Regions from separate parts of the Microcystis sp. M083S1 genome, predicted to be linked through region 1. Evidence: predicted binding sites of a transcription regulator. Region 1 holds the regulator's gene; the other holds the start of a gene.
The links. The regulator NtcA, encoded in region 1, controls nitrogen genes in cyanobacteria. The targets are predictions, from matches to a motif close to TTTGTANCNNNNGNTACAAA.
Positions count from the first base shown of each region.

Region 2: the regulator NtcA is predicted to act here: its motif matches at 7,875-7,894, upstream of IM450_RS11795 (SAM hydrolase/SAM-dependent halogenase family protein).

Region 1 is NZ_JADBTB010000210.1:11,890-28,298, reverse strand. Features, by position in the region: gene IM450_RS19395 (NIL domain-containing protein) at 55-459, opposite strand; gene IM450_RS19390 (thioredoxin family protein) at 501-1,052, shown strand; gene IM450_RS19385 (hypothetical protein) at 1,249-1,602, shown strand; gene IM450_RS19380 (hypothetical protein) at 1,571-3,487, shown strand; partial or broken gene IM450_RS22760 (hypothetical protein) at 3,529-3,712, opposite strand; gene ftsH (ATP-dependent zinc metalloprotease FtsH) at 3,733-5,697, opposite strand; gene ccsB (c-type cytochrome biogenesis protein CcsB) at 5,830-6,816, shown strand; gene IM450_RS19365 (aspartoacylase) at 7,062-7,955, shown strand; gene IM450_RS19360 (serine/threonine protein kinase) at 8,012-9,334, shown strand; gene IM450_RS19355 (ATP-binding protein) at 9,688-10,932, shown strand; gene IM450_RS19350 (Uma2 family endonuclease) at 10,979-11,554, shown strand; gene IM450_RS19345 (Uma2 family endonuclease) at 11,635-12,219, shown strand; gene IM450_RS19340 (DUF3084 domain-containing protein) at 12,233-13,720, opposite strand; gene ntcA (global nitrogen regulator NtcA) at 13,728-14,405, opposite strand; gene fabI (enoyl-ACP reductase FabI) at 14,620-15,396, shown strand; gene IM450_RS19325 (hypothetical protein) at 15,751-16,059, opposite strand; gene IM450_RS19320 (hypothetical protein) at 16,067-16,409, opposite strand, start outside.
Region 2 is NZ_JADBTB010000114.1:5,157-21,565, reverse strand. Features, by position in the region: gene topA (type I DNA topoisomerase) at 1-149, opposite strand, end outside; partial or broken gene IM450_RS22720 (IS982 family transposase) at 474-566, opposite strand; gene IM450_RS11830 (potassium channel family protein) at 658-1,347, shown strand; gene IM450_RS11825 (SpoIID/LytB domain-containing protein) at 1,497-3,095, opposite strand; gene IM450_RS11820 (hypothetical protein) at 3,296-4,345, opposite strand; gene IM450_RS11815 (PP2C family protein-serine/threonine phosphatase) at 4,471-6,438, opposite strand; gene IM450_RS11810 (GNAT family N-acetyltransferase) at 6,881-7,336, opposite strand; gene IM450_RS11805 (hypothetical protein) at 7,329-7,493, opposite strand; gene pirA (arginine synthesis PII-interacting regulator PirA) at 7,649-7,810, opposite strand; gene IM450_RS11795 (SAM hydrolase/SAM-dependent halogenase family protein) at 7,945-8,742, shown strand; gene nadC (carboxylating nicotinate-nucleotide diphosphorylase) at 8,783-9,631, opposite strand; gene IM450_RS11785 (Uma2 family endonuclease) at 9,703-10,269, opposite strand; gene IM450_RS11780 (CBS domain-containing protein) at 10,431-10,898, shown strand; partial or broken gene IM450_RS11775 (polyhydroxyalkanoate biosynthesis repressor PhaR) at 10,941-11,191, shown strand; gene IM450_RS11770 (S66 peptidase family protein) at 11,384-12,430, shown strand; gene IM450_RS11765 (secretin N-terminal domain-containing protein) at 12,590-14,662, opposite strand; gene IM450_RS11760 (pilus assembly protein) at 14,736-15,509, opposite strand; gene IM450_RS11755 (PilN domain-containing protein) at 15,506-16,276, opposite strand; gene pilM (type IV pilus assembly protein PilM) at 16,286-16,409, opposite strand, start outside.

The DNA of each region.
Region 1 (16,409 bases):
CCAGAGATGGCTATTATTTAAATGGGCAAAAAAATTAATTTAATAACTGCTACTTTACAAGTTTGTGGAAATTGCCGCCACGGGACAAGTGGGGATACATTGTTCACAAACCACACAACGGGAACGCAAAAACTTAAGACGAAAACTTTCCGGATCAAGGGTTAAAGCTTCCGTGGGACAAACTCCCGTACATAAGCCACAATCGACGCATTTTTCTTCATCAATGACGATTTCGCGACTAACTTGGGAAACGCCAATATTTTGTAATTGTAACCATTTGATCGCCGCTTCTAACTCATCGATATCTCCCGATAATTCTAATACTAATGTTCCCACTTGATTGGGGGCAACTTGGGCGCGGATAATATTAGCGGCGACGTTAAAATCCTTCGCCAGTCGATAGGTAACGGGCATATGGACGGCTTTTTTGGGAAAAGTGAGAGTAACTCGTTTTTTCATGAGGATAGGATAGGATAGGAATAATTTTTGAGAGACTATCCATGACAGCCACCACACCCACCAATAAAATCAGAAATCTGCTGCTGGCAGTAACGGCAGTTATCCTTAGTGTAGCGATTTTCTTCGGGTTTCAAACCACCGCTAGTTCTGTATCTTTGGAAGCGCAAGCGGAAAAAGCGACACCTTTCGATCTTGCCCTCAGTAATGGTAAACCCACCCTAACAGAATTTTATGCTAATTGGTGTACCAGTTGTCAGGCGATGGCCGCTGAAATTGCCGAAATTAAAAAACAATACGGTAATGCCATTAATTTTGTCATGCTCAACGTTGATAATAATAAATGGTTGCCGGAAATTCTCCGTTATCGTGTGGATGGTATTCCCCATTTTGTCTTTTTAAATAATCAAGGACAACCAGTTGCCCAAGCGATCGGAGAACAGCCAAAATCAATTTTAACTGCTAATTTAGAGGCACTTTTAACTAATTCTACCCTACCCTATGCCACCACTACGGGACAGACTTCTGATTTTAATGTCCTTGTGGGTGCTAGTCAAACCGATCCTCGCAGTCACGGCAGTCAAGTTAAGCAGTAATCAGTAATCAGTTATCAGTTATCAGTGGAAAGCTTAGGGCTGAAAGCTATCATTCAAAAGTTAACTATCAATATAGCGCTTTTCACGTTACTGAGGTATCGACAAGTTTTGCCAACAAAGGGTTTAAGTCCCTTGCCCATGCCTCATTCTGATGAAAGCTGCTATAAGTACATTTCATTGACTGAATTTTTTAACTATGGCGATTATTGTTCAACATTTGACCACAGGTAACGAATATATATTCCTAGGAGTTAGTGGGGGTGAAAGTAAGAATATTTTACCCACTAAAATGTTAGGAGATTTCTTCGCAACTGAGACTCCAGATAAATCTCGATCGCTGACGGTTTGTGACGATCAAGGACGGATTCTTTGGTTTCCCGTCACAGAAATGATCGTGGTGGAGGTAGATGGTCAAAAACCCGAAGAATTATTACCAGAAATTATCCCCCCCGAACCAATACCTTTACAATTAGATAAAGAGAATCAACCTCAGTCCCCAGAAAATCAAGGAAACATCGATGAATTTGCCGAAGATGACGATTGGATCTAAAATTAAATACCTAATTTTAGCGGGAATAATTGCCCTATTTACCATTGGCTTTAATTCCCTCTATTCTGTTTCTCAAAACTCGATCGCTTCCTTCCCCGTTGCCGAAGTTAAACCCCAATATCTTAACGATTGGACACCGGAATTAGAGGCAGAATTTCAACAAAGGGCTAAGGAAGTTATTAACCATTTTGCTCAGGCAGAAAGTTATGGCAATTTGTGGGGAGAAAACGAGAAAAGATCCTATCCTATGGCCATGTTTGATTTCTTGGCAGGAAACCGGCAAAAAGCCCTGGATTTCCTGCAACAGGATGACCCACAAACACAAGAACAAGCCCACACTGATTATATAGATTATTATTTTTCTTTTACCCTGAAAGGACAAATTAGAAAATATTTTCTTCTCGGAAAGTATCTCGATCCAGTTTATCGTCAGAGAATGTATAATGCGGCGAAAATTTGGACAGAAACCGACCCTTTACAACGGCCCCACCCTGTCCACGGTACCGGCCAAGGAACGGGTAATGATTGGAGTATAACAAGACGGGGTTTATGGGTAGATAGTCGCAATACTGATAACCTGCGGGCGATGCGCGAAACATCAGTTTATCTGATGGCCGAAGAAACCGGAAATGAAGCAACTCGTCAAATTTATAAAAGTAAAATTAAGCGTTACGTTTCAGCTTTATATAACATCGGGATGGGAGAATGGGATTCAGAAGTTTATCACGGTCACACCTTTGCTCCCTATCTCAATCTCTACGATTTTGCTCAAGATACGGAAGTTAAACAATGGGCAAAAATGACCTTAGATTGGTTATCCATGGCCGCTAGTGTTAAATATTATCGCGGCGGTTGGGGTGGCCCTGTAAAACGTGATTATGGTGGTAGTAATGGGGTAATGCGATCGGATTCTGCCCGAACTTTTTGGTTATACTTTGGTGATACCCCCGTCGCTAATAATCGCCCGGAATTAGACTCTCTTTATCTAATTACCAGTGGTTATCGTCCTCCTTTGGCAGTGATGGAATTAGCCCGAAAAAACTTTAATAAACCGGTAGAAATTCTCGCCAGTAAACCCCTGTATGAACACTGGAAACCGGGCAATAATCAAAGTCCGGGTTATTGGGAAACTCAATTTATTGGGGCTAGTTATCAAATGGGTAGTCTGGCGGGAACTTTCCCTGATGGCGATGTGGCCCCGTTTAAATTAATGGCCTTTAATCAACACAAAGGTGTGGATTTTTTTGTGGCTAACACCGGCAAAAATGGCGTAAAACCGGGCAAAAATCCCGGGGATGAAATCGGACAATATCGCAATCTTTTAATCTGGTTACGACCAGCAGATCAAGCTTTTTTCTGGCAATTACCGAAAACTGCCAAGGTAGAAAAAGATAATAATATCTGGTTTATTCAATTAGAAAAAACTTGGTTAGCCCTGAGATTAATAAATCTTTCTTCTCCTGAAATGATCGAGATTCCTAATTCCCCTTATCCCGATGATAATACTTACCAAGCTTTACCCACAGGTAACAATTATGCGGGTTTTGCTCTGGAAGTGGGGGAAGCGGCAACCCAGGGTAGTTATGAGAATTTCAAGAGCATATTTAAGCAAAAAAGTCAAGTAAATTTAACTCAAATTAACCAAGGCAGCCTCTTATTTAAAGGCAGTCAGGGACAGAGTTTACAATTTACCTATAATCAAGTCAATTTACTGCCGATGTTAATTCGTAACGGTCAAAAGCACGATTGGTCAAAAAATTTCGCCCTTTATAACAGTTTAAGTCGAGATAACTCTCCCGTTTCTTTGGGATGGAAAGAGGGCAAATTAACCGTCAAAGCAGGGAAATATCAATTTTCTAATGCTTTGATTCTGTCTTCTCCTTAAGTTAGATATTCTGGACTATTTATGAGGATTGCTGGATAAATCTAAAAACCTTTTTGGCTAATACTTTTAGACTTTTTGTCAATCAAAAAGTACCAGTTCTGGGAGTGATCGGGGGAAAATTAAGGTACTTTTTCTCTGAAAATTAGGTAATTGATCAGATGAGAATCTGTAAAAACCTACACCCCACACCCCACACCCTGTCCCCACGAAAAACTTTTTCAGCAGACCCTGTTTATGAGGATTGATCAGACCATTTGCGCTTGATTTAAGAATTCTTGCAATTCTTCTCCTTCGATTACTTCGGTGGTCAAAAGATTAGCAGTAATGGACTCTAATAAATTGCGGTTGTGACTGAGAATTGCTAGGGCTTTTTGGTAACTAGCGTCGATAATTTGTTTAACTTCTTCATCGATCGCTTTGGCCGTATTTTCCCCGATCGAACGGCGGGGACTACCCTGATTATTACCTAAAAAATTAGCCTGTCCTGTTTTATCGTAGGCTAGGGGTCCCAGGGATTTACTCATACCATACATTGTCACCATTCTTTCAGCAATATCCGTCGCCCTTTGTAAATCATCGGAAGCGCCATTAGTGACACTGCCAAAGATTAATTCTTCGGCTGCCCGACCGCCCAATAACATAGTAATTTGTTCTTTAAATTCGGTTTCTGTCATCAAAAAACGGTCTTCCGTGGGAATTTTCAGGGTATAACCCAAAGCGGATAAACCCCGGGGAACGATAGAAATTTTCTCGACGCAACCCCCCCCCGGCATGACAGCACCAACTAAAGCATGGCCAACTTCGTGATAAGCGACGATTTTCTTTTCTTTTTCCGATAAAACCCGACTTTTCTTTTCTAAACCAGCGATAACTCTTTCTATCGCCTCTTTAAAATCAATTTGACTGACTTTTTCCCGATTATTGCGGGCAGCCAAGAGAGCGGCCTCATTGACGAGGTTGGCTAAATCGGCACCGGCAAAACCGGGGGTTTGGGTGGCGATCGCTTTGAGGTTAACATCTTCACCCATCTGGACTCGTTGGGCGTATATTTGCAAAATTGCCAATCTTCCCGCTAAATCGGGACGATCCACCAAAACTTGGCGATCAAAGCGCCCCGGACGCAATAAAGCGGCATCAAGAGTCTCTGGGCGATTGGTGGCGGCTAAAACGATGACAACGGCCTCTTTGGGGCTAAAACCGTCCATTTCCGTCAAAAGTTGGTTTAAAGTCTGCTCGCGCTCATCATTGCTGCCGCTAGTTCCCGATCCCGAACTTCTCGATTTACCGATCGCGTCCAATTCATCAATAAAAATGATGCTAGGGGCATTTTTCTTCGCTTGGGCAAATAGATCCCGCACCCGGGCTGCCCCGGTCCCGACAAATAATTCCACGAATTCCGAGGCCGAAATGCTAAAAAAAGTCACTCCCGCTTCTCCCGCGACCGCTTTTGCTAAGAGAGTTTTTCCCGTCCCCGGCGGTCCGACTAAGAGAACACCCTTAGGAATACGCGCCCCAATTTTATTAAAGCGCTCGGCATCCTTGAGAAATTCGACAATTTCCTTTAACTCGGTTTTTGCTTCCTCGGCCCCGGCCACATCACTGAAGGTAATCGGATATTTTTCGTCGTCTCCGTAAACTTTAGCGAGATTTTTATTAAAAAGCAGCGATTTACGCGTGTCATCGTTGCGATAGAACAGAAACTGCATGGCGGCGACTAAAATTAAGGGAGGAACCACCCAAGCGAGGAGAGTGCTGATCCAACTGTTTTCGGCTACGGGAATCGCCTCGAAGATTACGCCTTTTTGCTGTAATAGTTGGGGTAATTGGGGGTTATAAACTGGAATCGTGGACAAGACTCGTCCGGAGACTAGATTACTGCTTGGTTTGCTGGCCAGAGAACTAGAATCACTGTGAAAGGGATTACTTGATTCTGGGGGATTAACGGGGGGATTACCCGGAATAGCCAGGGATTCTAAAGGATTTTTTAATTGATAATAGATGACTTGATTGCCAATTCTGACCCTACTGATGTCGCCCCGTTCCACTTTATTGATAAATTCGCTGTAGGGTTCGAGGGGAATATTGGATAATTCTGAGGGACGAGGGATAAGAAAATAGCCTAAAGCGGCAACACCAGAACAAATGATCAGGATTTTGCCTAACAGAGGCAAACCCGACCAGGAAAATTGATTATCTTCTTGATTAGTCATAATTTTTAGGGTGGGTGAGAGTGAAAATGCAAAGTTTATACTAACAATTCCCTATCTCGATCGCCTTACCGATGGGATAGGATAGAGGATGGAATACTTGGTAGCGAGCGAGCGACAAACGAGAGAAATCCCATGAATTTAGTTAGCTTAGAGAACTTTCTCGATAACACTTCTTTTTTAGTCCTGTTTTTAACCATGCTGGTTTATTGGGCTGGGGCAGCCTTTCCTAGCATACCTTTGTTGCCGGGCCTGGGCAGCACGGGAGTGGCCATCGCTAACCTCTGTATCGCCGCTTTATTGGGAGCGCGTTGGTTAGAAGCGGGTTATTTCCCCATTAGCAATCTTTACGAATCTTTATTCTTTCTCGCTTGGGGTGTAACTGCGGTTCATTTAATTGCTGAGTACACTAGCCGCAGTCGCCTGGTGGGGGTGGTGACGACTCCTGTAGCCATGGGGATTACCGCTTTTGCCACTTTGTCTTTACCAGGAGAAATGCAAACTTCGGCACCCTTGGTTCCGGCTTTAAAATCGAATTGGTTGATGATGCACGTTAGCGTCATGATGTTAAGTTATGCTGCTTTGATGGTGGGTTCCCTGATGGCGATCGCTTTTCTGATCGTTACTAGAGGTCAAAATATCGAGTTAAAAGGCAGTTCCGTGGGTACGGGAGCCTATCGTCTGCAAAATAAGTTATCTACCACTCTTTCGGCTCCAATTTTCGTGGAAACGGCTAACGGTGGCACAACCGCCCTTTTAACTCCCACCTTAACAGCGATGGCGACTCTTTCGCCCCAACGTCTTAGCTTGGCGGAAACCCTCGATAATATCAGTTATCGGGTCATTGGTCTCGGTTTCCCCCTTCTCACCATCGGTATCATCGCCGGGGCGGTTTGGGCCAATGAAGCTTGGGGTTCCTATTGGAGTTGGGATCCAAAAGAAACTTGGGCGCTAATCACTTGGTTAGTTTTTGCTGCTTATCTCCATGCCCGCATTACCCGGGGATGGCAGGGAAGAAAACCGGCTATTCTAGCGGCGAGTGGTTTTGTTGTGGTTTGGGTATGTTATTTAGGGGTGAATCTTTTAGGTAAAGGTCTTCATTCCTACGGTTGGTTTTTCTAAATCAGTTATAGGGGTGGGTTGGTAAACCTGCCCCTCCTGACTTGAAAGAGGGTGTAGGAATTATAAATTATGAATTATGAATTATAAATTATGAATTATGAATTATGAATTGGGGTGTGGGGTGTGGGGAGTTTTCTCAGTGAACTGATAACTGATAACTGATAACTGATAACTGTCTCCTAACCCCACCAAGAAACTTTTTCAGTAAACCATAAATAATTACAACTTTTCAAAAATTATAAAAAATGATCGAGCAGAAAACTACTATTAAAAATCTGGCTTTAATTGCCGGTGTGCATGGCAATGAACTAACTCCCGCTTATTTGGTTAAATACCTGCAAAACTCAGCTAATCTCCTGGCCCGCAGCAGTTTTCAATCCCACACTCTCATCGCCAATCCCTTGGCCCTAAAGCAACGGGTTAGATATGTCGATACGGATTTAAATCGTTGTTTTAACCGAGCAGATTTAGCCAATCCTAATTATCGGCAACACGAGCAACTAATAGCGAAATATATCTATCAACAAATCCAAGAAAAATCCATTGATTTATTAATAGATATTCACAGCACCACATCTAACATGATGCTGGCGATTATTTATTCTAACCCCCATCCTTGGCTATTAAAACTCTTTACCTATCTGACTAAAATTAATCCTGAGGTGCGCTTAATTTATCATCCCGTCAGCGAGGAAGAAAATCATTTTCTTAAAGGAATTTGTCCCCTAGCTTTTACCCTAGAAATCGGTCCGGTTAACCATGGTGTCATCTGTCCCTATCTTTTTCGTCAAACCGAAACACTCATCTATCAAATCCTAGACTATATCGAACAGGAAAATTATCTCGCTGCCCATCTCGATACTTTCGGCGAATCCCTAACAGTTTACCAACGTTTAGGCTCGATCGATTATCCTAGGGATGAACAGGGTGAAATTAAAGCCATGTTACATCCTCAGATTCTCCAACGAGATTATCAGGCAATTCAACCCAATCAACCGATTTTTCTAGGATTTGATGGTCAGGAAATTATCTATCGTGGGGAATCTACATTATATCCTATCTTTGTTGGAGAATCTTCCTATAAAGAAAAAGGAATCGCCCTTTGTTGGACAGCAAAAAAACAAATCGATATTAATTAGTACCTCCACAGCAGTTTTCCTGACAAAAAACAGGTCTAAATAAGGGAAAAGCCAACATGACCTTTACTTCTGATTCTCTTTTAGCTGAACGTTACCAACTGCAACAACGCCTAGGCAATACCGCTATCGGTCGTCAAACCTGGTTAGCTACTGATCTATTATCCCAAGAATCGGTAATTATTAAACTCCTCGCTTTTAGTCCCCAGATGGAGTGGGAAGAATTAAAATTATTTGAACGGGAGGCAGCCGTCTTAGCTTCTCTCCATCATCCCCGTATTCCCCGCTATCGCGATTATTTTTCCCTCGATAAAAATCAAGGTGACGGGATTCCTTGGTTTGTGCTTGTACAAGATTATATACCGGGAGAATCTCTAAGCGATCGCTTAGAAAGGGGGCAACGTTTCACCGCTACGGTAATTCGAACTATTGCCCAAGAAGTTCTCGAAATTCTCATCTATTTGCAGGAATTATCGCCCCCAGTATTACATCGAGATATTAAACCTAGTAATTTAATTATTAACTCGGAAAATAACGTTTATTTAGTAGATTTTGGCGCAGTCCAGTCCCGCGGTGCAGTAACAGGAGTTACTTTTACCGTGGTGGGGACGAGTGGTTATGCACCCCTAGAACAATTTTGGGGCCGGGCGGTTCCCAGTTCTGATTTATATGCCTTGGGCATGACTTTAATTCATTTATTGACGGGAATTGTCCCGATAGAACTGCCCCACCGCGACTCTAAAATTCAATTTCGCCAACTGGTGACAATCGATGATGATTTAATCGATTGGTTAGAAACTATGACCGATGTAGCGGTAGAAAAGCGGTTTAAAAGTGCCAGAGAAGCCCTGAAATTTCTCCAACATCCCTACTATCGCCAAGCCTCAAGTTTAATTGATCCTAAGAAATTACCAAAACCTCCCCACAGTTCCATCCGTATCGCTAAACATAAGGATAATTTAGAGATTAATTTACCCCCAAAAATTAAGCTACCTTCCGATGCGCCTACTCTCTGGTCTTTGGCGATTTTCCTTACTATCACTGTCTTTATCTCCCCAATTATTACCTTTATTATAGCTCTGATTGGTTTTATTTTTTTGCGGGAGATGCAGTTAATTCTTACCCCTCAAGAAGTTTTAATTAAATATAAACTCTTCAATTTTATCTACCAAAAATTTGCTTTCAAAACTCAAGACTTATGGGGTATTTTTCTTCATAGCAATGGTACAGAAGCTAACTATCAGATTCGTCTGCGGACGGCTAAAAATTATTATCTTATCGGTCAGAATCTCCGCGAGGATGAATGTCTCTGGTTAGGACAGGAAATCCAAGATTGGTTAAATTTTATTAAATACAGTGTTTCTCATCAAGAGGAAGTGTAACCTGACACGGTATTATCTCCTGACTTGAAAGAGGGTGTAGGGTGTGGGGTGTGGGGTGTAGGGAAGGAAACCTCTTTCATCTGTGGGGGTGAAAATTTTTTCATCGGGACTGACTCCCCAAAAGGAGAACTTTGTACCTCACCATTAAGATAAATGAAAATCAATTCAAGAAATCTTGGGAATTAGTCGGTAGGCATTTTCCCTTTTTTAACCTTAATCTTGCAGAGATTACCCTATCTTGATAGAATAATAACTGATTTACATTTTCTTGGATACAGGACGGCAATTATTAAATCGGATTAGGAATTACAAAAAATCAGCCATGAAATGTTAGTTATTAGTGGAGAATAAAAATGATATCTGAAATTTACCAAAAAGTCAGCTTGTTAGTTTTGTATCAAGGGGTTTTTGATAATGCTATTGGCCAGGCATTTATTACCCTATTATCTACGGATAATATCGCCGATTTTCTAAAAGCATATGGTCAATGGTTTCAAGCTTTAGCATCTAAAAATATTAGTTGGAATGATTTTCTAGTCGAACAAATTTTATTAGATGACAATCCCTTTAGTCAACAGGTACAGAAAAAAAGTGTTTGGGAGTTACCCGAATCTTTAATTAATGGCGTGAAACAGGATTTATCTATCCTCCAATCTCTCTATAATTCTAGCATTTATAGCCTCAGCAATTCGACAATTTTTGAACGAATTAAATTTCTCAGTTTCCCCGCTTGGGAAGTGGACAATAAATTAGAAAGTTTTCTACATTCTGGTTTAGATTGGACGGAATTAGTCGAAGATCTAGCCGATTATTATCGCGAATGTGGTACAGGAATTTTTGCCCGTTATCAAGCTTTAAGGTGGCAAGAAAACCGATTACAAGGGATTACTCATCCCGATCCCGTGCAGATTCAAGAAATAGTCGGTTATGAAATGGCCAAGGAAACCTTGATTAAAAACACTGAGTTTTTATTGGCAGGTTATCCCGCTTTAAATGTCTTACTCTATGGCAGCCGTGGTTCGGGAAAATCTTCTCTAGTCAAGGGATTATTGCAAAAATATCATAGTCAGGGATTGCGCTTAATTGAAGTGGCAAAATCGCAATTAAAAGACCTACCATTAATTATTGAAATTCTGCGAGATTTACCACAGAAATTTATTATCTTTGTCGATGATTTATCCTTTGAAGAAGACGATGAAGCTTTTAAAGCTTTAAAGGTTGTTTTAGAGGGAAGCATCACCGCTAGACCGAAAAATGTCGTAGTTTATGCCACTTCTAATCGCCGACATTTAGTCAGAGAATTTTTCGCCGATCGACCACAACCAAAAGATAGTGATGAAGTGCATAATTGGGACACAGTACAAGAAAAATTATCCTTTAGTGATCGCTTTGGTTTAACCCTAACTTTTGAACCCGCTAATCAAGAAAAGTATTTGAAAATAGTGCGTCATTTAGCAAGTTTAGCTAAATTAGAAATTAGCCTAGAAGACCTAGAATTTCGTGCCAAACAATGGGCAACCCAACATAATGGGCGATCGGGAAGAACTGCTAGACAATTTATTGATTTTCTACAGGGGGAATTAGGATTAAACAGGTAGCATTAATTGTGTTATCATTAAATAAAAGAAGCTCTGATCTAGAAAAATGTTGACTTCATCGTCTCCCAAAACCCTCCGCTTAGAAGCATATCGTAATTTAGAAACTAGCGCAGAAACTAAACACGAATATCACGACGGGGAAATTATCGAGATGACAGGGGGAAGCATCAATCATAATAGTATTCTCATTAATCTTATTGTCCTGCTAAAATTAGCTTTAAGAGGAACTAATTATCGTCTTCAATCTAGCGATCTACGTCTATGGATACCCCAATATAATCGCGGTTTATACCCAGATTTAATGATCATTGCCGGGGAACCATTATTGAGTGATAATCGCAACGATGAAATTTTAAATCCCTGCCTAATTATCGAGGTTTTATCTCCTTCCACCTCTAGTTATGATCGGGGTGATAAATTTCGTTATTATCGTTCTATACCCCAATTAAACCAATATCTTCTCGTCAGTCAAGGGGAGATACTAATAGAATCCTATAGCAAAACCTCAGAGAATAATTGGTTACTGCAAGAATACACCCCAGCCAGGGGAATTATATCCCTAGATTCTTTAGGAATTAGCTTAAATCTTGCTGATATTTACGAAGGAATTGATTTTAATTGAGGAATAATTTATGAATGATAACCTTTTTTTCTGTGATCTAGGTTATAATCAGGAGGATTAAAAATTCTGTGACAGAGAAAATGCTAACTCGATCTCCTACCAAAACCCTCAGCTTAGAAGAATATCGTAATTTAGAAACCATAGCCGAGGTTAAACACGAATATCACGACGGAGAAATTATCGAGATGACAGGGGGAAGCATCAATCATAATCGACTGGTACGCAATTTAATTCGCTTGTTAGACAATGCTTTAAGGAAAACTATTTATGAAGTCTTTCCCAGTGATTTGCGACTATGGATACCCCAATATAATCGCGGTTTATACCCAGATTTAATGATCATTGCCGGGGAACCATTATTGAGTGATAATCGCAACGATGAAATTTTAAATCCCTGCCTAATTATAGAGGTTTTATCTCCTTCCACCTCTAGTTATGATCGGGGTGATAAATTTCGTTATTATCGTTCTATACCCCAATTAAACCAATATCTTCTCGTCAGTCAAGGGGAGATACTAATAGAATCCTATAGCAAAACATCAGACAATAATTGGTTACTGCAAGAATACACCCCAGCCAGGGGAATTATATCCCTAGATTCTTTAGGAATTAGCTTAAATCTTGTCGATATTTACGAAGGAGTTGATTTTAATCTCAAATCCTAACTTTAGCTATCTTTTAAGAAGACGTACTAAAAATAATTTTACCATCTTTTACCGCCACTAAACGCAAAGTTAAGGGGCCAGCCGTATTAGTTTTACTAGCAGCAATTGCCTCAAGTGTCTCGATAGAATTACCCGACTTTTTCACTTGACCAATAAAGTTAACTACCGTAGTTAATAACCCATCTTCCACTTGAATTGACCCTAAAACTCCCGCACTTCTAGCGCGAAATTGAGCCGAAGCTAAGAGTAAATCTAAACGCTTTTGTAGGTCTTCTTCCGTCATATTTTGGGGATCAATGGAAACGGCAGCGATTACCTGTTTCTCCTCAAAAACTCTTTGATTGGGAACCACATCAGCAAAGACACGAATCTCGCTTTCTCCTAAGACATAATTACCTGCGGAAAGGATTCTCACCACATATTCTTTACCGTCCTGTAATTGTTGACTTAACTGTTCTACCTGTGCTTTTGTGATCTTAACTAAACGCTGGTCAAAATTAGGCTGATTCGGTTGGGTGGCACGGATAGCATTTATATTCGCTTCTCGCAATAACTTATCAATAACAGCGACAATAGCTTGGGGATCAACAATACGAAAAGCTCCAAAAGATAACACCTGTCCGCGGAAAATAGCGATTTGTTTTTCCCGCAATTCTTGATAGGTTTGATAGTATTGTTCTAAAACTTCTACTTCCCGCTTAAGAAAAGCCATTTGGGTTTCTAAATCTTTTAATTTTCCCCCGCGCTGTTCCAAAGCTAAATTTTTATCCACAATCGATCGATCGAGTTCTCCAATACGTTGATCCCGGCGATCAATTTCTAGCTGTAGGGTTTTTTGTTGGGTTTCCAACTGTTGAAGTCGCGCTTGTCTGGTTGTTAATAACTTTTGTTGATTAGCTAACTCTTTATCTCTAACTTGAACTGTGGTTTGTAGTTGATTTATCTGACTAGAAAGAATTGATTTTTGTTGGGACAATTGATCCCGTTGACTGATTAACTGTGCCTTTTGATTAGTTAAAATAACTCGTTCATTATTTAAATTAGCCACTTCCTTACGAAACTTTTCCAACTGTCCCGAAACTAACCGCAAACGTTGACGAGAAGCTTGATAATTTTTGTTAAGAACCTCTAGACGTTTCTGCACGGCTATCTGTTCACTTTTAGCCGTTTTTAACGCTTTTTCCACCTGATTTTTTTGCTCGGTGGTTTTTCTTACCTGTCTTTCCAAATCCTTAATAGCAGCACGACGTTCATTTAACAGGCGATCCAGTTCAAAAACTCCTTGACGCAGGGATTTACTAGAAGCAAACAAGACAATTAAAGTGGAACCGGCGATCAAAATTCCCGTTACAATCGTCATCAAAGTTGCGGTTTGTTTCGGACGCAGATTAAATAAACGCATCCTTTTCTTACCGATACGGCTACCTATACGATCGCCAATCACCGCTATCAGACCACCTAAAACCACGATGGCCAAAACCAAAATATAAGCGCTAGTCATCCAGAATTTAAGTAAATTGTTGACTGAGAGCGACGGGATTATGGACGGTAATTTTCTTCTTGTAAATTGAGACCATTTCTTGATCCCGCAGCTCTCCCAATAAACGGGTGACAGTGACGCGGGTAGAACCGATCGCCTCTGCGATCGCTTGGTGAGACAATTTTAGGTCAACCCGGATACCATCGGTGGTGGGAACCCCAAAATCACGACAGAGAATCAATAAAAAACTGACCAAACGTGAACCCATATCCCGGTGAGCCAAGGTTTCGATCATCATTTCCGTTTGCAGAATCCGCGAGGACAACCCCTGCAGCATCAACATTGATAAATCGGGATTATTGCGGAGGGACCTTTCTACCTGATCGATCGGGGCCGAGAGTAATTCTACCGGAGTAAAAGCCACGGCATGATAAAAACGATCTGATCGCTGGCCGGTGAGTAAGGATAGCACACCAAAGACGCTATTTTCCCGCAGTAGAGCCACGGTAATTTCCTCTCCCGCTTCATAGACTCGCGATAACTTAACGGCTCCTTTCAGCAAAAAATAGACTCTTTCGGCGGGATCTCCCGGGAAAAAGATCGTTTTGCCACGCTCGAACAACTCCACCACCGGGGGGAAATTGCCGCTGCCGATTCGACGGAACACATCTGCTAGGGGTTTATCTTGTATTAATGATAAGTCCATCTCACATCCAAAAAAGGGGAAAATTGTTTTTATTATCCAACGAGTGTCACCTCTATTAAACACAACCGCTCGCTAAACTGGGAAAAGTTTTGGGCGCTTTTTGCCAGACAATGGGGGAGGGGTGATCATTGCTGCCCCGTTATCTGTATCCCTATTATACCGAATCTCGCTGGGGTCGGCTATTGGGGAGATTTTTGTAAGAGAAACGAGAACTATGTTAGATTTAACGGGAAAAAACGCCCTAGTGACGGGAATTGCCAATAATCGCTCGATCGCTTGGGGAATTGCCCAACAACTCCATCAAGCTGGTGCAAATATCGGTGTCACCTATCTCCCCGACGAAAAAGGCCGCTTTGAGAAAAAAGTGCGAGAATTGGCCGATGAACTTAATCCCGCTTTTTATGTCCCCTGCGATGTCCAAAATGACCAACAGGTAGAAGATACTTTCGCTACAGTGGCGGAAAAATGGGGCAAACTGGATATTTTGATTCACTGTCTCGCTTTTGCCGATAAAGAGGGTTTAACGGGCGATTTTACCGCCATCCCTCGGGAAGCTTTCACTAAATCCCTAGATATTAGCACTTTTTCCCTAACCCGTCTAGCTCGATCGGCTAAACCTTTGATGACGGAAGGGGGAAGTATTATCACTCTTACCTATCTCGGTGGTGTCAAGGTAATTCCTAACTATAATTTAATGGGGGTGGCAAAAGCTGGTTTAGAAATGAGTGTTCGCTATTTAGCCGCCGAATTAGGTGGTCAAAAGATCCGAGTTAATGGTATTTCTGCCGGTCCAATTCGCACCTTGGCATCTTCGGCCGTGGGGGGAATTCTTGATATGATCCATCATGTGGAAGAAATCGCTCCTTTACATCGCACGGTGACACAAATTGAGGTGGGAAATACGGCCGCTTTTTTAGCCAGTGATCTTGCTAGTGGTATTACCGGACAGATTATTTATGTAGATTCCGGTTACGAAATTATGGGAATGTAGTTTTAAGTAGGTAGGTGTTAAAAATCATCAGCACCCCCCTTATTAAGGGTAGTAGGGTTGATTCATGAATCAACCCTACAATGAATCAACCCTAGGATCAAGGAGGGATCAGCGCCCCCCTTATTAAGGGGGGATCAAGGGGGGATCAGCGCCCCCCTTATTAAGGGGGGATCAAGGGGGGATCAGCGCCCCCCTTATTAAGGGGGGATCAAGGAGGGATCAGCGCCCCCCTTATTAAGGGGGGATCAAGGGGGGATCAGCGCCCCCCTTATTAAGGGGGGATCAAGGGGGGATCAAAACCTTCTCAACAGGATTTAGTATAACTTTTGGATATGGATAAAGCTGGCATTTCTATTACTTCGCTTCAAATAATTTCCAAATCTCTTGAATAGAAATAAAGATACCGAGAACAGCAGCTAACAAAATAAGGATTTGACTATCCGAGCCAAGGCAATTCTGAAAATCTTCATCAGTTAACACTTTATGGACGACCTTAGACATTGCCAATACAGCCGATAAACTTAACCCAGAAACAAAAAGAATTTCTAGATAAGATTTATTGTTTCCCCGTCTTGGCTGTTTTTTTGTAACCACTGCCACGCTTGCGGTAATAACCAAGGTTCCGATTAACAAAAGAAAGTTTTCAATGTTAACAATCTTCATCAAAAATTTATGCTGATTTTGCTTTCCTAAAAGTAATATACCATCCGCAGCCGGCCGCTAATATCGCACCAATAACCGCGCCATAAACTCCCGCAATCGATCCCCCTAGGGCTGCACCTCCCACCGTTACCACCATCAGGCGATCGGCTTTATCCCAAAATCGAGGGGAATCAGCACCCTCGCGATCAAGGGGGATCCCCCCGCCTGTCGGCACCCCCCTTATCAAGGGGGGCAGGGGGGATCCTGGATCAAGGGGGATCCCCCCGCCTGTCGGCACCCCCCTTATCAAGGGGGGCAGGGGGGATCCAGCTAATTTTTGGGCAGTTTTTACCCAATCTTGGCTAGGAATA
Region 2 (16,409 bases), on a different contig from region 1:
TTGTCTTTGTGGGTGGGGGGAATTTCTTCGGCGGAGGCGGGCAGATCGCGGATGTGGCCCATGGAGGCTTGGACTCGATAGCCGCTAGGCAGATAATTGCTGATCGTCCGAGCTTTGGTGGGGGATTCGACAATAACCAGGGTTGACATAGGAATTGATCACGAGGGCATCGCCACAGCGACTGTTTTAGTTAGACTGACAATCGTTGTTTGATGATGGGCAAAAGTTACTATTTATCTTGACCGGCTTGATTCAGGTCAAAAGCCACTTATTACGATAATAGAGATTAAAGCTGGTCTTTTGTCACTAACTTCTTAACAAAACTTAATATTTTTCTGGAGCGGCGATCGGACTCAAGGCACTGCTGGCGGCCGCAGGGTAATATAATCCGTTTGAGGAGTGGGAATTATGAATTATGAATTGGGGGGTGGGGAGTGCCTATCGCTTACAGGTGTAGGTTTATTACAAAGAGGTGAATCGGGCCAAAGCCTTGTCTGTTCTAATTTAGGTTCAAATACAAGGCATCCGTCGTCGACAGGACAGAAAAGAGCTTCTAGACTGAACATAGATGGGTTGAGGGTGCTGAGTTTATATATTTTTCAGCTTACTAGCCTCCGCCTTTTCTTTCCACCCTTATCCCGAACTGACGTTAAAATTATGCAATCAATTAAATTTTTTAGTAGTATGCGTCCCCAAAATCGTCAATTTGCCGTCATCGGATTAGGCAGATTTGGGCGCGCTGTCTGTGAAACCTTACGCAAACAAGGTTATCAAGTGGTAGCGACAGATATTGACGAAGGATTAGTAGCACAAGCGTTATCTGATCGAATAGTAGATAATGCGATCGAGCTTGATTCTACCAAACCTAACGCCCTGCGAGAAGCGGGAATTTTTGAAACCGATACGGTGATTGTCGCTATTGGTAAATACGTGGAAGAAAGTATCATTACTACTCTCAATTGTAAGGAAGCAGGGGTTAATTTTGTCGCCGCTAAAGCCTCCACAGAAATCCATGGAAAATTACTAAAAAAAGTTGGTGCAGATTTAGTAGTTTTTCCCGAATACGATGCCGGTTGTGAGTTAGCGCACCGTTTAACTAGACCATCAATTTTAGAACGATTTGATCTCGATCCCGAACATAGTATTGTCGAGTTAAAAGTCCCGGAAGCTTTTCACGGTAAAACCCTAGCAGAGTTAGAAATTCGTAATCGTTATGGTTTAAATATTGTCGCTGTCGGTAATGCGGAAAAATTCAAGATTAACCCCAATCCCCAAGAAAGATTATACAAGGATTTAGCCATGGTGGTAATTGGTTCTAACCGAGATATTCAGCGTTTACCGATGTAGAATTTAGTCAAATAGATGAAGGCGATTTTTTAGCCTTCAGCCGCCAGACTTCGGCGTGAGACTTCGGACGTTCGGCGAGACTTCGGCGTGAGCTTTTGTCGAACATTTTTTTCTCCTGATATCCCTGATAACTGATAACTGATAACTGATTAATTTCCTCGCCAAAAGACAATCGAATTATTGAGAGGTTGAATGATGGTGCCGGGATAATAGAAAGCGAGAATTTGTTCGGGAGACCAACCCAAACGGGCTAAATTATAGGAACCAAATTGACTTAATCCTACCCCGTGGCCAAAACCGCCACCAATAAAGTTATAACCCTGGATTTGTCGATTGGTATCGTAGATAGGATCGATGTAGAATAGGGTACTGCGAGGCGGTCCTAAGGCACTACGCACCTCATTTTTATGCAGTTCCAAAATCCCCTTATCGGTTTGAATAGTCATAGTCAGAATCCGACCGGAAGGAGAGCGCTTAGTCACTTCCATCCATTGGATTTTCTGGAAATGGGCGAGGGGATGTTTTCTGCGTTTTAGATAGGTTTCTAGGTCTTGACTCAAATCAGCTAAAGAAGCTTGTTTTTGCCAGCGAAAAACCCGTCGGCCTGTCTCATTAAAACCATCTTTAAGATTAATAAACTGGCGAAAAGTTGTCTCATTAGCGAGAGATTGTTTCGACAGGTCCCAGACTCGATTGGGGGAGTCCACCACTGCCCGGAGATAAGGTCTTTCTTCCCCATCCCAAACATCACTAAAGAGGGCAGTTACTCCGCCGGTGGTGGAGGAATAAAGGGCATCCACTAACTCATTTTGGTAGGTTAAAACTAGGCCTCGCGTGGCTGTGATCGCTTGATCGGCCCGGGGATTAGTTCCCGTCAATCCATAATAAACTTGACAATGGGTATCGGCACAGAGTTCGTAATTATCGGCTTGAAAACGGCGGAGATTGCGGAGGGCGTAGGTACGGGCGATAATAGTTTGCGCTTGGGTGGCACTTTCCGGGGCATCATGACCGATTTCGTGGGGTACAACCCCACGCAGGTAGGTTTCGAGGGGAACGTTATTAACTAGGGTAAAAGTGCCGTAGGCGTTGGGCTGTAGGCGCATGGTTCCCCCGTACAAACGTACTTGCTCGGGGCTATGGGTGACTTGAATCAGGTTTTTTTGGCTCTCGATTTCTAATTCTTTGGGAAAATAGCGCACCCCGTTGATCTGGAAAGAAACTTGCGGCTTTTCTTTGAGTAAAACACTATTAATATAGGGTTGATTGTGGCCTTTGGCTTGCAAACTGGTCAGCAACCAACGCCGCACTAGGGGATTTTCATAAACTTCTCGCTTTGCCCAAACCTGCCAGCGTCCGGGTTGGGTGATTTCCACTTTAATGCCCATTTTTGCCCAATTTTTGGCACTATTTTCGGCGGTTTCAAAGGTGGCGTGGTCGCTCAAAATGACTTTTTCTTGGAGGATGGGAGAAGCGAGGGGACGGGGAATAACTTCTAATTGTAGGCGATTGGTTTGCAGGGTTTGGGATTGGCCATCTTCTCCCAGCACCCGCAGGGTGAGATTATCACCACTGGTACTACTCAGGGTTAATTTTTCCTTGGCTTCATCGCCAAAACGTTGGACAATGCCCACTCTCAGAAGGACATCCTTGGCTATAGCGGCAGGAATTAGGGTTAAACTGAGCAAGATCGCCGCAGTTATGGAACCGATGCTAATTATCGGTTTTTTTTCCTTTATTTTTAGCATAAAGTCAAGTATCTGTTAATAAGTTTTCATAAAATTTGAGGATATTCAGAGATTATAGCAGCAAGCTATCAGCTTTTTAGTCATCAGACTTCGGCGTGAGCTTTTGTCGAACGCTTTTTGCTCGCCACTTCCCACTGATAACTGATTACTGCTCACTGAAAAGTCTCCCCACTTGCCAATTCATAATTCATAATTCCCATCTAACTTCCCCCATCGCTGATAATGCGTAAACGTACCATTTTTTGCCCACCTTCATCCAGTTCTACTTCGATCACTTCACTGGTTAAACTTTCTAAACAGGTTAACATCGATCGCAGATGGGGATTACTTGCTCCCGTATCCACATAGAGGCGATCGGACAAACTACCCAAACGTTTCCAAGTAGTATAAAGTTTAGCCACGGCCTGCTCTAATTGTGTGGCTTGTTTAACCAGATCCGCCGCCGTATTTAGACAATCGACGCGCAAAGCTTCTTCTAAAGCCATTTCGATATCTAAATTACCTCGTCGGAGAGTTTGTACTTGGGCCGCCGCGTCGAGATATTTGGCTAAACTGCGTGCTTCCGAGGTGATTAATTTTACCGTGTCCACATCGGGATTAGCGGCGATTTCTTGGCGGAGAGTGTCGATATGAGTATCGGGTAACTTTTCTAATTCTTTCACTAGGGGAGCGAGATGACGCGCCGGTAAACTACCATCGCTGGCCTTTTCCTTCACCTCATCGGGTAGTAAATCTGAACTCATCGCCGTCCATTCATCGGCCAATTGCTTCACCTCCCGACGGGTAATTCTCTCCCCTTGTCGGGCTGCATCACTGACTAATTTTTGAATTTCGGGGGCAGATTTGGCCGTTTCTACGAAGGCGCGTTTACTAAAATTATTGATACTATCGGGATCCAGTTGTCCTTCTGCTAGGAGAGTATCAGCACTATTAGCCAATTGAATCAGAGCATAAGCTTGACTTTTAGTGATTTCTCGCTGTTTTAACCAGTTTAAAAAGCCTGTACCGCGACTATCACCGCCTTGCTTCTCTCGGTCGCGAATAGCTCGCAAAATTCGCCCCCGCCAGATTTCCGTTTGCAAATCAAAGCGATCGCAAACTTTCCAAAAAGAATCCAGTTGCTGCTGAAAGTCATGATCTTGGATGGTTTCATCTTCGGGATCTGGCAGTTGAAAGTTAAACTCTAGAGGCGTTTCAAAGGCATCAATGATCGCGGAGGTGTCGGAGGAGAACGTCGCAGCATCAACCATATATGATAGACTCGGCAGTTAATCGGGCATTTTATCTTAACTCGCTCTGGCAACCCCCGACAAGTCGATTAATCTTCAGGTAAAACCCCACACCCTGTCCCCACGAACAACTTTTTCATCAAACCCTAGTTAGGAGAAGCATTGGGGGGAGTGGGACTGGTGACAGGTGCGGAAGGTGTCGTCCCGGTCGTGGGACTCGGACTGGTGACAGGTGCGGGAGAAATCGATGGATTGGAAACGGGATAACGACTCAGGAATTGCCAAGCGATCGCAGCCAGCAAACCGAGAACACCGACAGCGATCGCTACCACGACTAGGGTTGAAACGGTAGTGGGTGCGGGGGGAGAGGTAGGACTAGAAACAGAAGAAGATGCGGGGGGGGGAGTGGGTATTGCTGTCACCGCTTCTTCTCCGGAGTAGGTGTCTCCTCTGTGATCAAAATCTTGGTCATTAAGATCGGGAATAATTCGTTCTTTGGCCTCAGCATAAATTAAAGGCCTGACAGTTTCAGCCGTAGGAACTACCCGACAATAAACTAGGGCGATGGTGGAGTTATCGTGACCGTTTTTCTGGTTAGCTAGTTGTAATAAACTTTCCCCCACTGCGGTTACAGTTTTCTCTCCTCGCAAAAGAGGCAGAATTTCACTGTCCCAGTATTGTTCTACCCGATCGTAATCACTTAAACCATCGGAACAGAGGAGAAAAACACAGTCTTGATCAATAATCAACCTCTGAACGGTGGGATAGAGATTAGTGGCGCTACTCATGCCCAAAGCTTGCACCAAGGCCCCGGCGTTGGGATACTGTATGGCATCACGATAGAGGAGATAGCCTAATTTCACTTCCCGGTCAGCGAGATCATCATCCACCGTCACTTGATGACAACCCTGGGCAGTAATCCAATAGATACGGGAATCCCCCACATGGGCCGCGTACATTTCCTGGGCCTGGCCAAAGGCCATAACTAGAGTCGTACCCATGCGCCGGCGATCTTGTCTTGACTCCTGATCATTGCGTTGACTGATCAGATCATTGGTGACACGAATCGCCTGTTCGAGGACAAGACTGTGACTATCGGGATAGACTTGAATATCAGTGGTGGGACTCTGATTAATTTCCCTAGGCAGGGTTTCGATCGCCAATTGAGCAGCGATTTCGCCCCCTTCCTGACCACCGATGCCATCACAGACAATCGCCAGGGGATTTTGACCATTAGACAGGGTTATGGCCTGATTAGCTGGGGGATAACAGGCATCCTCGTTGTGTTCCCGCACCGGACCGGTATCGGTGCAGGTAAAAATCTCATAGGTGCGTTCTTGACCTCTACCGTAGTGCTGTAGTGCATAATCGAGAATAGCGATCAGGGATTCCGGGCGATCGAGATCGCCGGATTCTAGCTCTTGGGTCAGGGATGCGAGAAAATCTTGAATATTAGCGGCTGCCGTCGGGATCAGACCGGCCCAGAAAGCCCCTAAATTTCGTAAATTGGGAGCGGTGACCTCGTCTTTGCTTAATTCTAGTAATTGCAGCAGCTGATTATTCACTCTCGTCAGAAAAGGGTTAAGCAGACTAGAGACCATAGCTTTTTTCTGGAGGGGATACCAGAGTTTGGCCATTTGCCATAACCAGTGAATTTGCCTTAAATCGGAAGCTTGCGACCAAACCTCGGCCAGAGTGGGCAATAGTTGCGGATAAATTAATTCTCCCGTTTCATCGAGGGGAATAGTGCCGTATTCTAACAGCCAGATGTCCATATTTAAGCGTTCATCGGGACTGGGAATATAGCCATAGACTTGGGGAATGTGGAGATGGAAGGGTAACAATTTTAGGTAGAGGGAAATCCAGCTAGGAGGTTCGTCCGGCGCTTGGGGTGCTTGAGCGGGTTTAGTATCAAGAACAATTTGTGGTTGTTTGACCAAATAACGATCATCAATTAGCTCGCCAACACGATAATAGCTTCTCACCCAATCACCCATCATCCATAAATAGCGCTTAACTAAAGGAGTACCGCATTTTTCACAGAATCTATTAGTGAGAGCGTTCGGGGATAGACAGGTTAGGTTTTGACATTGGAGGGTTGTCACGGAATCCATGAAAACTGCTGACTCCTAAAGCGCGGTTAGTAATCGGTTAATAAAATAGCGTGTTTTTACCCACGATGACTGCCAGTATATTGCAGTGTTTCCCAAATTTTACCCTTTGTCGCTCGATCAGGAATAATTAATGCTGACAGTGCCATCTCTAGGGGTATGTCTGGGGTGTGGGGAGTGGGGTGTGGGGTGTGGGAATTATAAATTATAAATTATGAATTATGAATTGGGGAAGTGGGGTGTGGGGTGTGGGGTGTGGGAATTATAAATTATAAATTATGAATTATGAATTGGGGAAGTGGGGTGTGGGGTGTGGGGTGTGGGAATTATAAATTATAAATTATGAATTATGAATTATGAATTGGGGAAGTGGGGGAGTGGGGGAGTGGGGAGAGTAAAGCTGCCTCCTGTCTCCTGACTCCTATCTCCTGACTGATAACAGTTTCTAAATATTTTTCAACATCAGCAAAGAGCGAGTTTGAAAGCCGAGATTTTGGTAGAGAGTGAGAGCATTGTCGTTATTGATGAAGACTTGTAAACCGATGCGGGTTTGTCCGCGACTTTTTGCCCAATCCTTAGCTCGATCGATTAGTGCGCTGGCGATACCTTGGCGACGATGCTGGGGATCGACGTAAATTAGAAAAATATGACCATAGCGATCGCCTGTCACCTGATCGACGGCGCTCCCCATCCAGAGACAAGCGATCGCCGTTTGTTGTCCTTCGACGATCCACAGGGGAGTATCGAGGCAAAAAAACTGTCTGACTGTATCAGCTAGATGGGAGAGGTTTTTTTGTTCGGGAAAAAATTCTTGATAGGTGCGGGTGAGAAAATTAATGAGTAGATAGCGATCGCTCGGTTTTCCCAGTCGCAGCTGATAATTTTCGGGAAGGTTAGCCATGCCAAGGATAAGAGAAAATTATGCCCAGGGATGGCTCGATCGGAGCGGGTGCGGCTAAATCTGCTGGCAAAAAAATCCGGATGCTGGTGGCAACCAGAGCAACTAAAAACACTAAGATAGTCAGGAGGGGAGCGATATATTGCCGGAAAAAAGCCATAATTATTTGATCTCTAAACTGCTGTTCTTTCTATTTTAGGGATTGCCAGTGGAGATATCAGCAATTTTTTTCCTGAAAATTCGCCTAAAAAAAAGTGACCGGCACACCGATCACCAGAAACCGACAACTAGACTATGACCAAACACCGATTAACTCTAACGAAGGTGCAAATAGGCCGCCTCTGCTTCCAATTGACGAACTAGAGCCTCATTTCCCTGCGCTCTAGCCACTTCCAGTCGGTGTTGTAAATTTCTGCGGAGTGTTTCCCTATGGGCCACGGTGGCCTGTGTTAGGACTTGCTGACGATTTTTGTTCATGATGGACAGACTTTTGAGCGACTTAACTTACCTTATATCTAAATCATAACATTCTCCTTGGGGAACTGTATCTTTAGATACTGAATTTCCCATTAAGATTTATTAAAGCTGTTGGCCACCCTAGGAACCAGTCAATGACGGAAAAGACACTGATAACCCTTACTAGCGATTTTGGACTACAGGACGGTTATGTGGGCATGATCAAGGGAGTAATCGCGGGAATTGCTCCCCATGCTCGCACTATCGACCTGAATCATCAAATTTCGCCCCAAGACCTTTACGCTGGTCGTTTTATTCTCCTGAATGCCTATCAATATTTTCCCCAAGGCACTATTCATCTGGCAGTTATAGATCCGGGAGTGGGAAGCAAAAGACGCGGGGTAGGGATTCGTTTTGCTGGTGGTTATTTAGTCGGGCCAGATAATGGTTTATTTAGTGGCATTTTAAGTCAATCTCCCGCTATATCCGCCGTTAATCTCGATAATTCTTCCTATTGGCGCACCCCTAACCCTAGCACTACTTTTCATGGTCGTGATATTTTTGCTCCTGTGGCTGCTTATTTGGCCCGGGGAGTACCCCTAGAAATGTTGGGTGAGATTATTGATCCCGATAGCTTGCAACAATTAGCGATCGCTGTTCCCCAGATCGAGGAAGATAAAATTAGGGGTCAAATTCAATATATTGACATTTTCGGCAATTTAATCAGCAATATCCCCAATTATCTCCTAGAAGGAAAAAATTGGTCGGTGCAGTTGGGTTCAAAAATTATCCCCGCAAAAAACACCTACAGTGATGTTCCTTCCGGGGAAATAGTCGCTTTTATCGGTAGTCACGGGGGGTTAGAAATTGCCGTCAATAGTGGCAGCGCTCAAAAGCAATTACACCTAAATATTGGCGATGCGATCGAGGTTAGAATAGATAGGAGTCAGTGATCAAAACTGATAACTGATAACTGATAACTGATAGAGCCTTTTAATCAATTCTCATGCTAATATCTAACCAAGTAGAACGAGTAATCGGGGCGCTAGTGGAAATATAATCTACTCCTGTTTCGGCAACGTTGCGAATGCGATCGAGGGTAATATTTCCCGATGCTTCTATTTTGGTTTTACTATTAAAATTGCGGATCATCTCCACAGCAGTTTGCATCATCTCTAAATCCATATTATCTAACATAATGATCTCTACCTCCTGCTGCAGAGCTTGATTCACTTCTTCTAATTGACTGGTTTCTACCTCAATTGTGAGAGGATAGGGCATATTTTGCCGTACACGACGCACTGCTTCCTCAATGCTGCCGGCTGCTTGAATATGATTATCTTTAATCATAATTGCATCATCTAACCCCAAACGATGGTTAATAGCGCCACCGATACCGGAGGCATATTTTTCTAAAATTCGCAATCCGGGGGTAGTTTTGCGAGTATCGACCAATCTTGTCGATAAATCGGCAATTTTCTCCACATACTGACGAGTGGCACTAGCAATCCCACTCAAGCGCATAGCAAGATTTAAAGCGACTCTTTCCCCAATTAACAGCGCATCGAGGGAACCTTCTATCTCGGCAATAACTTTAGACTTGGGGCAGAATTCTCCTTCGGCAACGGTGGGGGTAAAGTGAATAGTGGGGTTAAGCAGTTGAAAAACTCGTTCAGCTACGGGTAAACCAGCAATAACACCCGCTTCCTTGGCAATCCAAGTAGCTTGACCAATTTTAGCATGACCGAAGAAAATTGCTTGGGTGGTGCGATCGCCTCTACCGAGATCTTCTCGTAACCAGTTTTCTAACAAGGGATCAAGGACTAATAGGGGCGGTAACATAGAATTTATCGTAACAATCGGGACGTATTTATTTTAAGTCTAGGAAGGTTTGACCTTTTTGTAAACTTTCTTTAATCGAAACTTATCCCTTCATAGATTAACTCGATCGCACAGTGAAAATCGAGACTAGATAGAATAATTTCTTCCCCTTGACTATAAGCGCAGTAAAACCAAATTTTATCTTCACCGCGACGATAAACCTCAACAGTGATCGATTCAGGATCGACTAAAACGTATTCTTGTAAACTAGGAATCTGACGATAATATTGTAACTTTTTAGTGCGATCATAGTTTCCTGTGCTAGGGGAAAGCACTTCAATAATTACTTGTGGATGTTGAATAAAATTACGAGATTGTCTATCCCTAAAATCGCAACTAATCACTAAATCGGGATAAAAATAACGACTATTACTAGCTTGTACTTTCGCATCAGATACATTGACTCGACAGCCTCGCGGACGGAGATGAATTCTTAAAGCAGTATAAAAATTCAAGGTAATATCATTATGAGGCAGACTACCCCCAGTCATGGCGATAATTTCCCCATCAATATATTCATGGCGACATTCCTGTGTAGCTTCCCATTCTAGATACTCTTCCGGGGTCATTCTTTCTGGGTATTGAGGTTGAGCGATCATTTTTCTTTTTCCTTGTCAACTAACTAAATTAATATCCCATTTCCTTTTTATCTTATACCATTTTCTCGCCCGAAGATTGAAGAATAGTCATAATTAAGCGGTGACTGATTACCCTAATGATAAGATGGAGAGAGAAAGCATTATTATCGCAGGTAGCTAAGATGACAAAAACAATTGCCGATATCATGACTCCCAATCCCATCACCGTCACCGCTAACACTTCTCTGTCGGAAGCAGTGAAGATTTTGGCCGAAAAGCGGTTTAGTGGTTTACCCGTGGTGGATGACAAGATGCGACTGATTGGGGTTATCTCCGAAACTGACCTTATGTGGCAGGAAACGGGAGTAGAAGCTCCTCCTTACATTATGCTCCTCGATAGCGTCATCTATCTACAAAATCCTAGCCGTCACGAGAAATTACTCCATAAAGCTCTCGGTCAAACCGTGGGGGAGGTAATGACCGATAAACCTATTAGTATCACGGCCGATCGCCCTTTGAAAGAAGCGGCCTCGTTAATGTACGATCGTCATGTGCGTCGTTTACCGGTAATTGAGGAAGAAACCCACAAAGTAATCGGTATTATCACTCGCGGCGATATCATTCGCGATATGGCAAAATCGGAAGCATAATTGTTTTTCTAAGGCAACAATTAACTAAAAGATCTTGAACAAATGAATCAATCTCAGGAAACGGTTACTTATTCCCTAGAAACTATCTTGATGCGGATTGAGGGAAAATCGATTCGTTACAAAAAGATGTGACGGATTTAAAGGTAGGACAAGGGGTGTTAACGGGAAAAGTTGAGGGAATAGAAAATCGACTAAACTCATTAGAAGGAAACCAAAAATATCAGGTTTGGGCATTAATTGTCCTCTTATCTGGGGTAATTGTGAAAACTTTTTTTCTGAGCAGTAATCCCTAAATTCTTGCTTCCCTTGCAATTTCTCGGCTCTTCTAGGTTCTGTGTGATAAGTTTAACTTACTATATGATAGATCGATCTTTGTGTCCCTTGTGTCTTTGTGGTTCGTTCCACCCCCTTGCTAGGAGCAATGTATCTTAGAATACATTTTACCCACCAAATCCAAGAGAGCCATTTCTCTAACAACTATCAGGATGAAGCGCCGTCAATTTCTCACTACTACTGCCCTAACTGCTGTTAGTTTTTCCCTAATTCCTAGAAAAGTTATTAGTAATAATTTTCCTCTAATTAAACCGCCACATCTACAACCAGGGGACGGAGTGGGTATTATTAGTCCGGCGGGGGCAACTTTTAAAGAAGATGATTTAAATATAGTTATCGAAGCAGTTAAAGCTTTAAAATTAGTCCCAAAAGTTGGTCAATACGCTTTAGATCGTTATGGTTATTTAGCCGGTAAAGATGGCGAGCGAGCGTCGGATATAAATCAATTTTTTGCTGATGATAATATTGCCCTAATTTTACCAATTCGCGGCGGTTGGGGCAGCGCTCGTTTATTACCTTATCTCGACTACGATTTAATTCGTCGTCATCCTAAAATCATCTGTGGTTTTAGTGATATAACTTCTTTATTATTGGCTATTTATGCCAAAACTGGTTTAGTTACTTTCCATGCTCCCAATGGCTTTTCTAGTTGGCGCACCGCTCAAACTGAAAGCTTTCGACAAGTTTTATTTTCTGGGGAAAAGTTGACTTTTAGAAATGTTCCCGATCCCGATGATGCTAATCGTTTAATGCAGGTAAAAAACCGCATTCAAACTATTACTAAAGGTCAAGCCAAAGGTAAATTAATCGGCGGTAATTTAACCACTTTAGCCTCGATCACGGGTTCTCCCTATCTACCGGATTTTACCGGAGCTATCCTATTTTTAGAAGATATTGGTGAAGATGTTTATGAAATTGATCGCCTGTTAAATCAATTAAAATTAGCGGGAATTTTCAATAATTTAGCTGGGTTTATCTTCGGTCAATGTAGCAATTGTAGTGCTGATAGTGACTATGGTTCCTTGACGTTAGAAGAAGTGATCAGAGAATATATCCAACCCTTAAAAATTCCCGCTTGTTTAGGTTTAATGATCGGACATTTGGAAATTATTGAAACTATTCCCATCGGTATTGAGGTAGAATTTGATGCTAATCAGGGAACGATTACTATGTTAGAATCGGCGGTTAGTAAACCCTAAAATAGCTGACTGTTGCTATTCCCTTTTTTAACTGATAAAGGAATATTTAGACTGGCGAAGTTACACTAAATCCGTTGAGTATAGGCTAGTTATGAGGAGAGGCACTCATGCAAGAGGCAAAAGCTTCAGAAACTGATTACTGATAACTGAAAAAGCTGATTACTGTCGCGGTTGTACGGGGAACCCTTGACGCTGCAACACTTCCGCCGCATCTTGGCCCGGTTGATAGTTGATACCGAGGGTAGAAGTGGCCGAATCTTCGATGATTTTGGGAGTGAGGAGAATAATCACCTCACTGCGACTATTACTATTGGTACGACTGCGGAATAAAGCCCCTAAAATGGGAATATCGCCTAAAATCGGCACTTTTGTCTCAGAACTTTGTTGTTTTTCTTGGATAATGCCGGAAAGAATTAAACTCTGTCCATCCCGCAGACGAATTAAACCAGAAGTTAATTCCCGACGAATCAGAGGGGTAAGGGTGTTGATTGTGAGACCACCGCTATTAAATTGAATCGGAGACCCCGGAGAGGCGATGGTAGGGCTAACCGACAGGGAAATAAAACCGTTATCATCCACCTGATCGACGTTTACCGCTAAAGTTAACCCAGCATCAGCCAATACAGGGGTAGTGGTGCGTTCGCCACTGAGAGGATCTACACTTGTCTCGACACTTTCTAGCACTTTCTCGGTGAGCTTAACGGTGGCCTGTTGACCTTCCTGCACCACCAGGGAGGGATCGGTGAGAATCTTGGCATTTCCTGTCTGAATTGACGCTTGCAGGGTCATCAGGAATCTTTGGGGATATTGGAAGAGGTCGGGTAGCGCAAAATCTCCTCCATCTGCATCTGTTGCACCGGGTTGAAAGGGGTTATTAAATGTTCCAAAATTAGGACGGGCATAGGGAACAACCAGCCCAGTATTTCGATCTGTGACTCTTCCCTGAGTTATATTACTAAAAGGAGCATCCTGAACATCAAAAAAAGGTTCTAGGGCGGGTGTTCCCTCCCCAGAGAAAACATTATTTAAAGGAACTATCGGCTGTGCAAAAGCCCCCGGTTTGGATACAGTTGAGCTACTGGGTGGGTTCATATTGCCAAAGTTCACCACTGCCGCCCCGTTATCCTGAACGAAGAAACCATCGTTAAAACCGAAGGAAAAACTACTGCTAAAACGGTCTGTATTGAGCAGGTTGACATCGATAACTTTGACGTTAACCACCACCTGACGGCGACGAGCATCCAGTTGGGTTAATAAAGAGGTGGCGATCTGGACTTGCCGCGCTTCGCCGATTAAATTGATAGAATTAAGGCGATCATCGGCGGCAATTCTTAAACCGGTTAAAAGTAGGGCAGCTTTTGAGCCTTCTGTCTGTTGGGGTGTTAGTGCTTCTAGGGTGGGAGGAATATCCCGGCGACCGATGACTCGTCCGGTGAGGGGATCGACGATATCCTCGGTTTGGGTAACTAAACGCTGGTATTCTGCCCCTTGGGTGGCAAGGAAAGTGGCGGCGGCGATAGCTTTAACTTGATTGAGGCGCAGGGTGCGGCTAATCAGATTACGAGCGCCTTGGGGTAATTGCGCCCCGACAAAGATGGTTTTACCCTGACGGTTGGCCTGGAGTCCAGAAATTAACAAGACGGCGTTAAAAATGTTTTCCACCGATTCGTTAGTAAATTCCAAGGAAACTGTCTGAGAAGTGGCGTTAGTTTCCCCCTGGGCGCTGGTGAAAACGACGTTATAACCGGCAATGTTAGCAAGGGTCATTAACACTTCTCTAGCGGAAGCTTCCCGGAGTAAAACACGAGGTACGGTGATATTACGCTCGAATTTGACCTTTTCGGCACTAGCATCGATGTTAGAGATGGCAATATCTCCCACCGGTGGGGCAACGGCCCGGGGTAGGGTGGGAACGCCGGGGGCTTGGGGTACGCCTTGAATGATAATTTCGGGGTTGGGAACCATGGGCGCACTTTGGGCAAGTAGTTTTTCACTGGCTAAAATGCGATCGCTGATTTCCTTTTCTAGGGCCGCGCTGGAAGGGACAAGCTGATTTGGCGATTTTTGTAAAGTTTCTTTACTAAACTCTTGCCAAAATTCAATTTTTGATGTACCAGATTTTAACTCTGAACCATGGAAGGAAATGGGGGTTTCGGCCAAGACGCTCAGGGGAGCCATCAATAAAAACGAGGCAATTTGCGGGATAAATAGGGCATAACGGGACGGATTCACTTTAACTTCACTCCTCAACGATTACGCAATTCAACGGACAAAAAAGGCAATACTCACACTGGATTGAAGACTATTATTGGGGCGGACTAGCGGGGGGTTGACCTTCGGCGGGGGGTGGCGGTGCTAATTTCGCTAATTCTTCGGCATTGAGAGGAATAATCACATCGAGAAGAAAGGTGGTAGTCACGGGTTTATCGCCTTGGGGAACGATAGTGGCTTTATTTTTGCTGGTACTAACCACTTTAACCGTCGATCCTTCCTTATCCACTTGGGTATTGAGACTGTTCAGCAAAATGAGCGGCTGTAATCTTTCTAAATCCCGAATAACCTCGTGAGTTTTAGCATAGCTCCCTTCCATCTTGACGTTAAAAGTTTGACGTTTGAGCTTATTATTAACCTCACTACCGAGGGAACCATCGGAGACCACCACCGGTTCTAGTCCTTGGGGTTGAAAACTAACCAGCTTAACATCGCGAGACTTAAAGATATTACTAACATCTAAGAGAATAGTGCTTAAGTCCCTTTCTTTAGCAAAAAGCGAGAGAATTTTCTGTTCAATAGCTTTTTGTTGTTGTAACTGACTCTCGATTTTTTGGAATTCTGAAAATTCGAGACGGTTTTTTTGTTGATCTACCATTTGTTTTTTGTTGGCTGCATCGGTTTGCAGTTGCTGCCAGGTATTATAAGCGGGCATCACCCAGTTAAAAAGCAGATAGAGGGAGCCAAGTAAACCTACCACAGCGGCAGCGATGCCACTATTACGGGGGGTAAAAGTTATCCCGAAAGCGATAGGATACTCCTCAAATTCCTCTAATTTCAGCTTTTCAAATTCTTCGTTAAAGGTCATGGTTGAATAGCTCCTTGGCTTTTGAGAGTATTAATCCTAGTAACAACTCCGATCGCGCCATTCCTGGCGAGATTGGGCAGTTGTTGAGTAGCGGGAGTATCACTTAATTGGGCGGTGATCACAAATTGAACCACTTGGGGGAAAGTAACATTAATATTTTTGTACTGATTAGCCACATCTAGGGGTAAATCGGCCAGGGCAGCACTTTCGATCACCGTTCGCTTACCCTCTAAAAAAGGAGAAGCTTGTAGGGTTAAGAGATAATCATTGACTGCTTCGTAATTACTGGCAAAACCACTGATTTTTAAGCCAGCAGCCGGATTGGGTTGCCCTTGATTGGGGTTTGCGGGAACCTCCACCTGTTGCAAACTATTTAACTGCACACTAGAAGGAGTTTGTTGGCGAATTTCTTGGATAATGGCTGACCAAGGCCTAATCTGATTGAATACACCCACCAGAGCTTTATTTTTTGCTTCTACCGCCTTTAGTTCCCCTCTGATGTCTTCTAGTTTTTTACTTTGGACTTGTACTTGACCTAATTCCCCTTCCAGTTGCTGAATTTTGGCCTGAGTTTCGCTGGTTTTCCAACCGACGGTTAAACCGAGTAATCCCGTCAGTGCCAATAATCCGGCCCCCACTCCCACACCGAGGAACAGGGGTAGTTGTTTCCTCAGGTTAATAACGGTGGAAATCTCGAAGTTAGAGGTTGTTTGGACTGTTCGGTTAAGATGGCGATCTTTGAGAAAATTAACGTCAAGACTATACATAATTTTTGTCTATACCTCCCGCAATCCTAAACCGAGAACTGTTCCTAATCCCGGTCTTTGGGTATTAGGAATCTCTTGATTGATATCTAAGTTGAGTGCTGCGATCGGATCGATGGGCATGGTAGGGATGCTA